DNA from 2 places in the Janthinobacterium sp. NKUCC08_JDC genome. Region 1 is predicted to be linked to the other one. Evidence: riboswitches for the same ligand, from Rfam matches in the RefSeq annotation. Region 1 holds a riboswitch; the other holds the start of a gene.
The links. A riboswitch is a leader RNA that binds a small molecule or an ion and turns the genes downstream of it on or off. The one in region 1 is predicted to bind thiamine pyrophosphate.
Positions count from the first base shown of each region.

Region 2: it holds a riboswitch for thiamine pyrophosphate, as region 1 does, so the genes downstream of both, thiC (phosphomethylpyrimidine synthase ThiC) here and KO538_RS02195 (TonB-dependent siderophore receptor) in region 1, are expected to answer to the same signal.

Region 1 is NZ_JAHKQW010000001.1:457,239-460,601, forward strand. Features, by position in the region: gene KO538_RS02185 (hypothetical protein) at 1-251, opposite strand, end outside; gene KO538_RS02190 (iron-containing alcohol dehydrogenase) at 395-1,552, shown strand; TPP riboswitch at 1,620-1,717, shown strand; gene KO538_RS02195 (TonB-dependent siderophore receptor) at 1,803-3,363, shown strand, end outside.
Region 2 is NZ_JAHKQW010000015.1:54,485-57,847, forward strand. Features, by position in the region: gene thiC (phosphomethylpyrimidine synthase ThiC) at 1-1,367, opposite strand, end outside; TPP riboswitch at 1,447-1,562, opposite strand; gene KO538_RS25020 (hypothetical protein) at 1,646-1,903, opposite strand; gene KO538_RS25025 (response regulator) at 1,942-2,748, opposite strand; gene KO538_RS25030 (ATP-binding protein) at 2,777-3,363, opposite strand, start outside.

The DNA.
Region 1 (3,363 bases):
AGCGCCTCCTTCATGGCCGTGTCCAGGCGCGCATCGCGGCGGCGCATCCATTCGAGCAGCATGGCCGCTTCCTTGCGGCTCGTGTCGCCCGCATGCGCGAGCACGCGGCGCAGTTCCGGGTCCGTGCACGCCTCGAAACGCTGGCTGTTCAAGTCCAGCGCCTGCAGCGCGGCGATGGTGGCGCCGATGGCGCGGTGCATGTCGAGCGCGGTGGCCGGCAGGCCGGATTCTTCCAGTGGGACGGTGGTCATGCGCATTCCTTTTTCGCGTGGTGGTGACATCGGCTGCATTCTCCACCGCGCGGGCGAAAAGCTCAAGCGTCCACGACACGTTTCCACCCGTTCGGCCATAATCATGGCTCAGCAACAGCCTAAACCTCAGCGGCAGGAGCCCCATGTTCAATTTCGACTTTTACAATCCAACGCAAATCCTCTTCGGCCAGGGCCAGATCGCCGCCATCACGGCGCTGATCCCGCCCCATGCCAGAGTGCTCATGACGTATGGCGGGGGCAGCATCAAGCAGAACGGCGTCTATGATGAAGTCAAGGCGGCGCTGGCCGGGCATACGATGACCGAGTTTGCCGGCATCGAACCCAATCCCAGCTATGAAACCCTGATGCAAGCCGTGGCCCTCGTGAAAAGCGAGCGCATCGATTTCCTGCTGGCCGTCGGCGGCGGCTCTGTGGTCGATGGCACCAAGTTCATCGCCGCGGCTGCCCTGCACGAGGGTGAGGCATGGGACATCCTGGCCAAGGGCGGCAAGATCGTCGAGGCCGCCCTGCCCTTCGGCACTGTCTTGACGTTACCGGCCACGGGGTCCGAAATGAATGGCTCGGCCGTGATCACGCGCAAGGCCACGCAGGAAAAGCGCTCGTTCATGAGCCGCAAGGTGTATCCGAAATTCTCCGTGCTGGACCCGTCGAAAACGTTCACCTTGCCGCTGCGCCAGGTGGGCAATGGCGTCGTCGACGCGTTCGCGCATGTGATGGAGCAATACCTGACCTACCCTGTGAACGCCTCCGTGCAGGACCGCTTTGCCGAAGGCATCCTGCTGACCCTGATCGAGGAAGGCCCGAAGGCGCTGTCGCATCCGGATGACTACGACGTGCGCGCCAACGTGATGTGGAGCGCCACCCTGGCCTTGAACGGCCTGATCGGCGTGGGCGTGCCGCAGGACTGGTCCACGCACGCCATCGGCCACGAATTGACGGCCTTGTACGAGCTCGACCATGCGCAAACCCTGGCCATCATCCTGCCCAGCATGCTGCGCGTGCGCAAGCAGGCCAAGCGCGCCAAGCTGCTGCAGTACGCGGCCCGCGTCTGGGGCCTGGACGGCGGCGACGAAGATGGCCGCATCGAGGCGGCCATCGCGCGCACGGAATTCTTCTTCCGCCACATGGGCGTCAAGACGCGTCTGGCCGACTACGGCCTGAACCATGCGAGCGTGGATGCAGTCGTGTCCGCCCTGGAAGCGCACGGCATGACGGCGCTGGGCGAACAGCGTGAAATCACGCCCGCCATCAGCCGCAAGGTGCTGGAACTGAGCCTGTAGATTCGCACCACACTGTTGTAAAACGGTCAGCAGGGTGGGACAGCTGGCCGTGCTTCATGCTAAGCTGTCATTTCGCTAGGGGTCCTGGAGCAGTCATCCGGGTGAGAGATACCCTTCGTACCTGATCTGGATAATGCCAGCGAAGGAAAGCGCAAAGTACCTCCCTCCTTTGATAGCTCCTGCGTTGGCGCCAGCCGAACAAGCAGCCTGCCGTGCTCTTTACAGAGACGGCTTGAACCACGAGCAATCTATGTCCACACCGAATTTATCCGTTTCTGTTTTGACCCTGGCGATCCTACACGCGTTTGCCGCACCGGCCTTTGCCGCGAATGACGCCGCCGAAACCGCCGACCCGCAGGCCCAGAGCATGGCCGAAGTCGTCGTCACGGCCAGCAAGGCGCCGGCCGCCAAGCGCGCCTCCGTCGGTGGTTTTTCCGACGCGCCGCTGCTGCAGACACCGGCGTCCGTCACCGTCATTTCGCAAAAAGACATGCAGGACTTGCAGATCCGTAATCTCAGCGATGCCGTCAAGCTCGACGCCAGCATCAACGACGCCTACAACGCCGTCGGCTATGCGGAACAGTTTTCCATCCGCGGCTTCAAGCTCGACAACAATTCCAGCTACCGCAAGGATGGCGTGGCCATTCCTGGCGACACGCAAATTCCGCTGGAAAACAAGGAACGCATCGAAGTACTGAAGGGCCTGGCAGGCTTGCAGGCTGGCGTGGCCGCGCCGGGCGGCGTGATCGACTTCATCGTCAAGCGCCCCACCGCCGCACCGCTGCGCACCGTCACCGTGGAAACGCGCGAGCGTGGCACCCTGTATGGCGCCGTCGACCTGGGCGGCCGCCTGGAAGACACGCGCTTCGGCTACCGGGTCAACGTGGCGGCCGAGCGCCTGCGCTCCTACATCAAGGGCGCGGACGGCAACCGCAAATTCATTTCAGGCGCCTTCGACTGGCAAATTTCGCCGCAAGCGCTGCTGCAACTCGATGCCGACTACCAGGACAAGGCGCAGGCGACGGCGCCCGGCTTCCAGCTGCTGAATAACACGACCTTGCCGACCGGCATCAGCGCCGACGCCATGCTCAACCTGCAGCCGTGGACGCGCCCCGTGGAAACCGTCACCAGCAATATCGGCCTGCGCTTCCAGTACGCGTTCAATGACGACTGGCGCGCGACCTTATCTGCCAACCAGCACTCGTTCAAGCGCGACGACTACACGGCCTTCCCCTACGGCTGCAGCGCGCAAGATCTGTACCCTGGCTTCTGCGGCAATGGCGACTACGACGTGTATGACTACCGCAGCCTGGGCGAGACGAAAAAGCCGCTGAGCGCGCAAGCCATGATCCAGGGCAAGTTCGCCACCGGTACCCTGCGCCATGAATTCACGGCCGGCGTCTCGACCTTCCGCCGCAAGGACCGCGCGGGACTGTACGTGTACGACTGGGCTGGCGTGAGCAACATCTACCACCCGCAGATCGTCGACATGTCGACCGGTGTGCAAGGCCCCGTGCGCCTGGTGCGCAAGGACACGGAAAACTCCGTCTTCGTGCAGGATATCGTCAGCCTGGCGCCGAACTGGAAGCTGCATGGCGGCTTGCGCCATATCGATGTCGACGGCTACCAGTATGTGCTGAAGGCCGACAAGGAAATCCGCGCCAAGCACGATTTCCTGCTGCCCAACGTGTCGCTCGTCTACACCCCGCTCGACAATGTGTCCGTGTACGCGGCCTATTCGCAGGGCATGGAACATGGCGGCACGGCCGACCGCAAGGCGATGAATGCCAACGAGGAACTCACGCCCAGCC
Region 2 (3,363 bases), on a different contig from region 1:
TGTTCCAGCTGCAAGTCCATGTTTTCTTTAATGAGCTGCATCGGCACGTGGCCAGGCCCCTCGATCATCACTTGCACATCGTGCTTCCACGCGACTTGCGTCAGCTCGCCCAGGGTTTTCAGTTCGCCCAGCTGCGCCTCGTCGTTGGCGTCGTAGATGGAGCCGGGACGCAAGCCGTCGCCCAGCGAGAACGACACGTCGTACGCTTTCATGATTTCGCAAATCTCTTCGAAATGCGTGTACAGGAACGATTCCTGGTGATGCGCCAGACACCATTTCGCCATGATGGAGCCGCCGCGCGACACGATGCCCGTCAGGCGCTTGGCTGTCATCGGCACATAGCGCAGCAGCACGCCCGCGTGGATGGTGAAGTAGTCGACGCCCTGCTCGGCCTGCTCGATCAGGGTGTCGCGGAAAATTTCCCAAGTTAAATCTTCGGCCTTGCCATTGACCTTTTCCAGTGCCTGATAGATGGGCACGGTGCCGATCGGCACGGGGCTGTTGCGCACGATCCATTCGCGCGTCTCATGGATGTGCTTGCCGGTCGACAGATCCATCACGTTGTCGCCGCCCCAGCGGATGGCCCAGGTCATCTTTTCCACTTCCTCGCCGATCGACGAGGTGACGGCGGAATTGCCGATATTCGCGTTGATTTTTACGAGGAAATTGCGGCCGATAATCATCGGCTCGACTTCCGGGTGGTTGATGTTGGCGGGGATGATGGCGCGGCCACGGGCGATTTCCTCGCGCACGAATTCCGGCGTGATCTCGGCCGGGATGCTGGCGCCGAACGACTGGCCCGGATGCTGGCGGCCCATCAGGTCGGCCAGGCGCTCGCCCATGGGACCGGACGCTTTCAGCTCACGCAAATATTCCTGGCGGCGCATGTTTTCGCGGATGGCCACGAATTCCATTTCCGGCGTGATGATGCCCTGGCGCGCGTAATGCATTTGCGTCACGTTCTTGCCGGCGATGGCGCGGCGCGGCTTGCGGTGCAGGTTGAAACGCAGTTCGGCCAGCTTCGGGTCCGCCAGGCGGGCGATGCCGTAGTCGGAGGTCGGGCCCGGCAATTCTTCCGTATCGGCACGTTCGACGATCCACGGCAGGCGCGGCGTGTCGAGGCCCGAGCGGATGTCGATCTGCACGTCCGGGTCCGTGTACGGGCCGGAAGTGTCGTAGACGTAGATCGGCGGGTTCTTTTCGCCGCCGAACGACGCTTCCGTGTCGGACTGGCTGATCTCGCGCATGGGCACGCGGATGTCGGGGCGGCTGCCTTCAACATAGATCTTGCGCGAATTGGGCAGTGGCGCGATGGCGGCTTCGTCGACCGTGGCGGTGGCGGAGAGGAATTTCGGGTTGGCGTTCATTTTGGCTCCTTGGCTAGACTATTTTTAAGCCTGGAGCCAGCTAAGGAGGTTCGGCTGCGCGCACGCGGAAAAGCGGGGTGCGTTCATCCTAAAGCTTCCCTTCGCTGGCATTATCCAGATCAGGTTCGGAGGGTATTTCTCACCCGCGCTTGCACCGTGTTTCCACAGCGAAAGGCAGGACCCCTAGCGTTTGCCGCCTTGCGGCAGCGAGCCAATTATACGCGGTTCACGCCGCGCGGCCAGATGATTTCTTGCAGGTGTCGTCTTTGTACATCGCTCTACTTCTTCTTACCCCAGCGCCAGCTGGTCGGTTCACCCTTCAGCTGGCAGATGAAAATGAGCACGGCAACGATGGCCACTTCATAGACGATGTAGCCCACGAGCATGGTCTGCGGCGGGAACAGGAAAGCGCCGCAGGCGAACAGCGCCAGCGCGGCCAGGAACACCAGCCAGCCCTGCCACGTGATGGGCAAGCCCCAGCCCCAGCCATAGGTCTTGGCGGGGAACCAGTATTGCGGCGTTGATTTGTCAGTCATGATTTTTCCTGGTCAGTATCGATAGCACCCAGTATAAATCAGGCAATGCGATGGCGCTCCGTGACATCGAGGCCGATGCCGCGGTAGCCGATGAAGCGGCTGCCATTGTCGAACATCGGTTCGCCGCTCACCTGCAGGTACTGCGTGCTGCCGTCGAGGTTGGCGCGGCTGTAGATGAAATCGAGAAATGGTTCGCGCGCGGCAATTTTTGCGTCGAGCAGCGCTCGTTCGGTGGCGTTCCAGCGCTGCGGCTCTTGCTCGCTGCCGATGCCCAGCATTTCAGCCACGGGGCCGGAAAAGCGCGTCAGATTGCCCTGCGCATCCTGTTCCCAGTACCAGTCGGACGACAGTTCCGTGAAGCGCTGGAAGCGCGCTTCGCTTTCGCGCAGTTCCGCCGTGCGCTCTTCCACCATCTGTTCCAGCGACTTGTTGTATTCGGCCAGCTTCTGGTACAGCAGGCGCACTTCCAGCATGTTGTGGATGCGCGTCTTGACTTCCACCAGATCGAACGGCTTGCTGACGAAGTCCTTGGCGCCCGCCTGCAGCGCGCGCAGCTTGTGGCCGGGCTGGGCCGTGATCACCAGCACGGGCAGATAGCTGCCCGCCTCGATGTCGCGCAAGCCTTCCATGACCTCGAAGCCATCCATTTCCGGCATCTGCAGGTCGAGCAGGATCAGGTCGTAGCGGTGCTGCTGGTGCAGCGCACGCACGGCTTGCGGGTCCATGGTGGACGTGATGCGCGTATAGCCGGCATTGCGCAGCACCTGTTCCAGCAGCATGACGTTCGCCTCCTGGTCATCTACGATGAGGATGCTGGCGTTCAGAATCTCGGTGGCTTGAAGCATGGCGGTATTCCTAAAAATAAATGCTGAATTAGCGTATTGCGTGAATGTCGTCGGCCAGGCCGTGCGCGGCCGCATGGTGCAGGGCCACGTCGAGCGCATCCATGAATTCGACGACCTTGATCGGCTTGGTCAGGTAGCGGAAGAAGCCCGCTTCCAGGCCCTTCTCGATGTCGCGCGGCACGGCGTTGGCCGACAGCGCCATCACGGGAATATGTTTCGTCAGCGGGTCGTCGTGCAGGATATGCAGGGCGCCGAAACCGCTGATGCCGGGCAGGTTGATGTCCATCAAGATCACGTCCGGCTGATACGTGCGCGCCAGGTCGATGCCCAGGTGCGCATCGATGGCCGTGAGCAATTTCAAATCGCTGCGGCGGGCGATCAATTGCTCCACCAGCGCCAGGTTGGCGGGATTGTCTTCCACGTACAGCAAGGTGCGCTGGCTTTCCTGCGGCTCCTGCACCTGCGGCAGCGCGTCGCCGTCGCCCAGCACCAGGGCCGGCGCGCTGCTGGCGGCCAGCTCGAACCAGAACGTGGTGCCCACGCCGACCGTGCTGTCGACACCGATGGTGCCACCCATCAATTCGACCAGCTGCTTGGTGACGACGAGGCCGATGC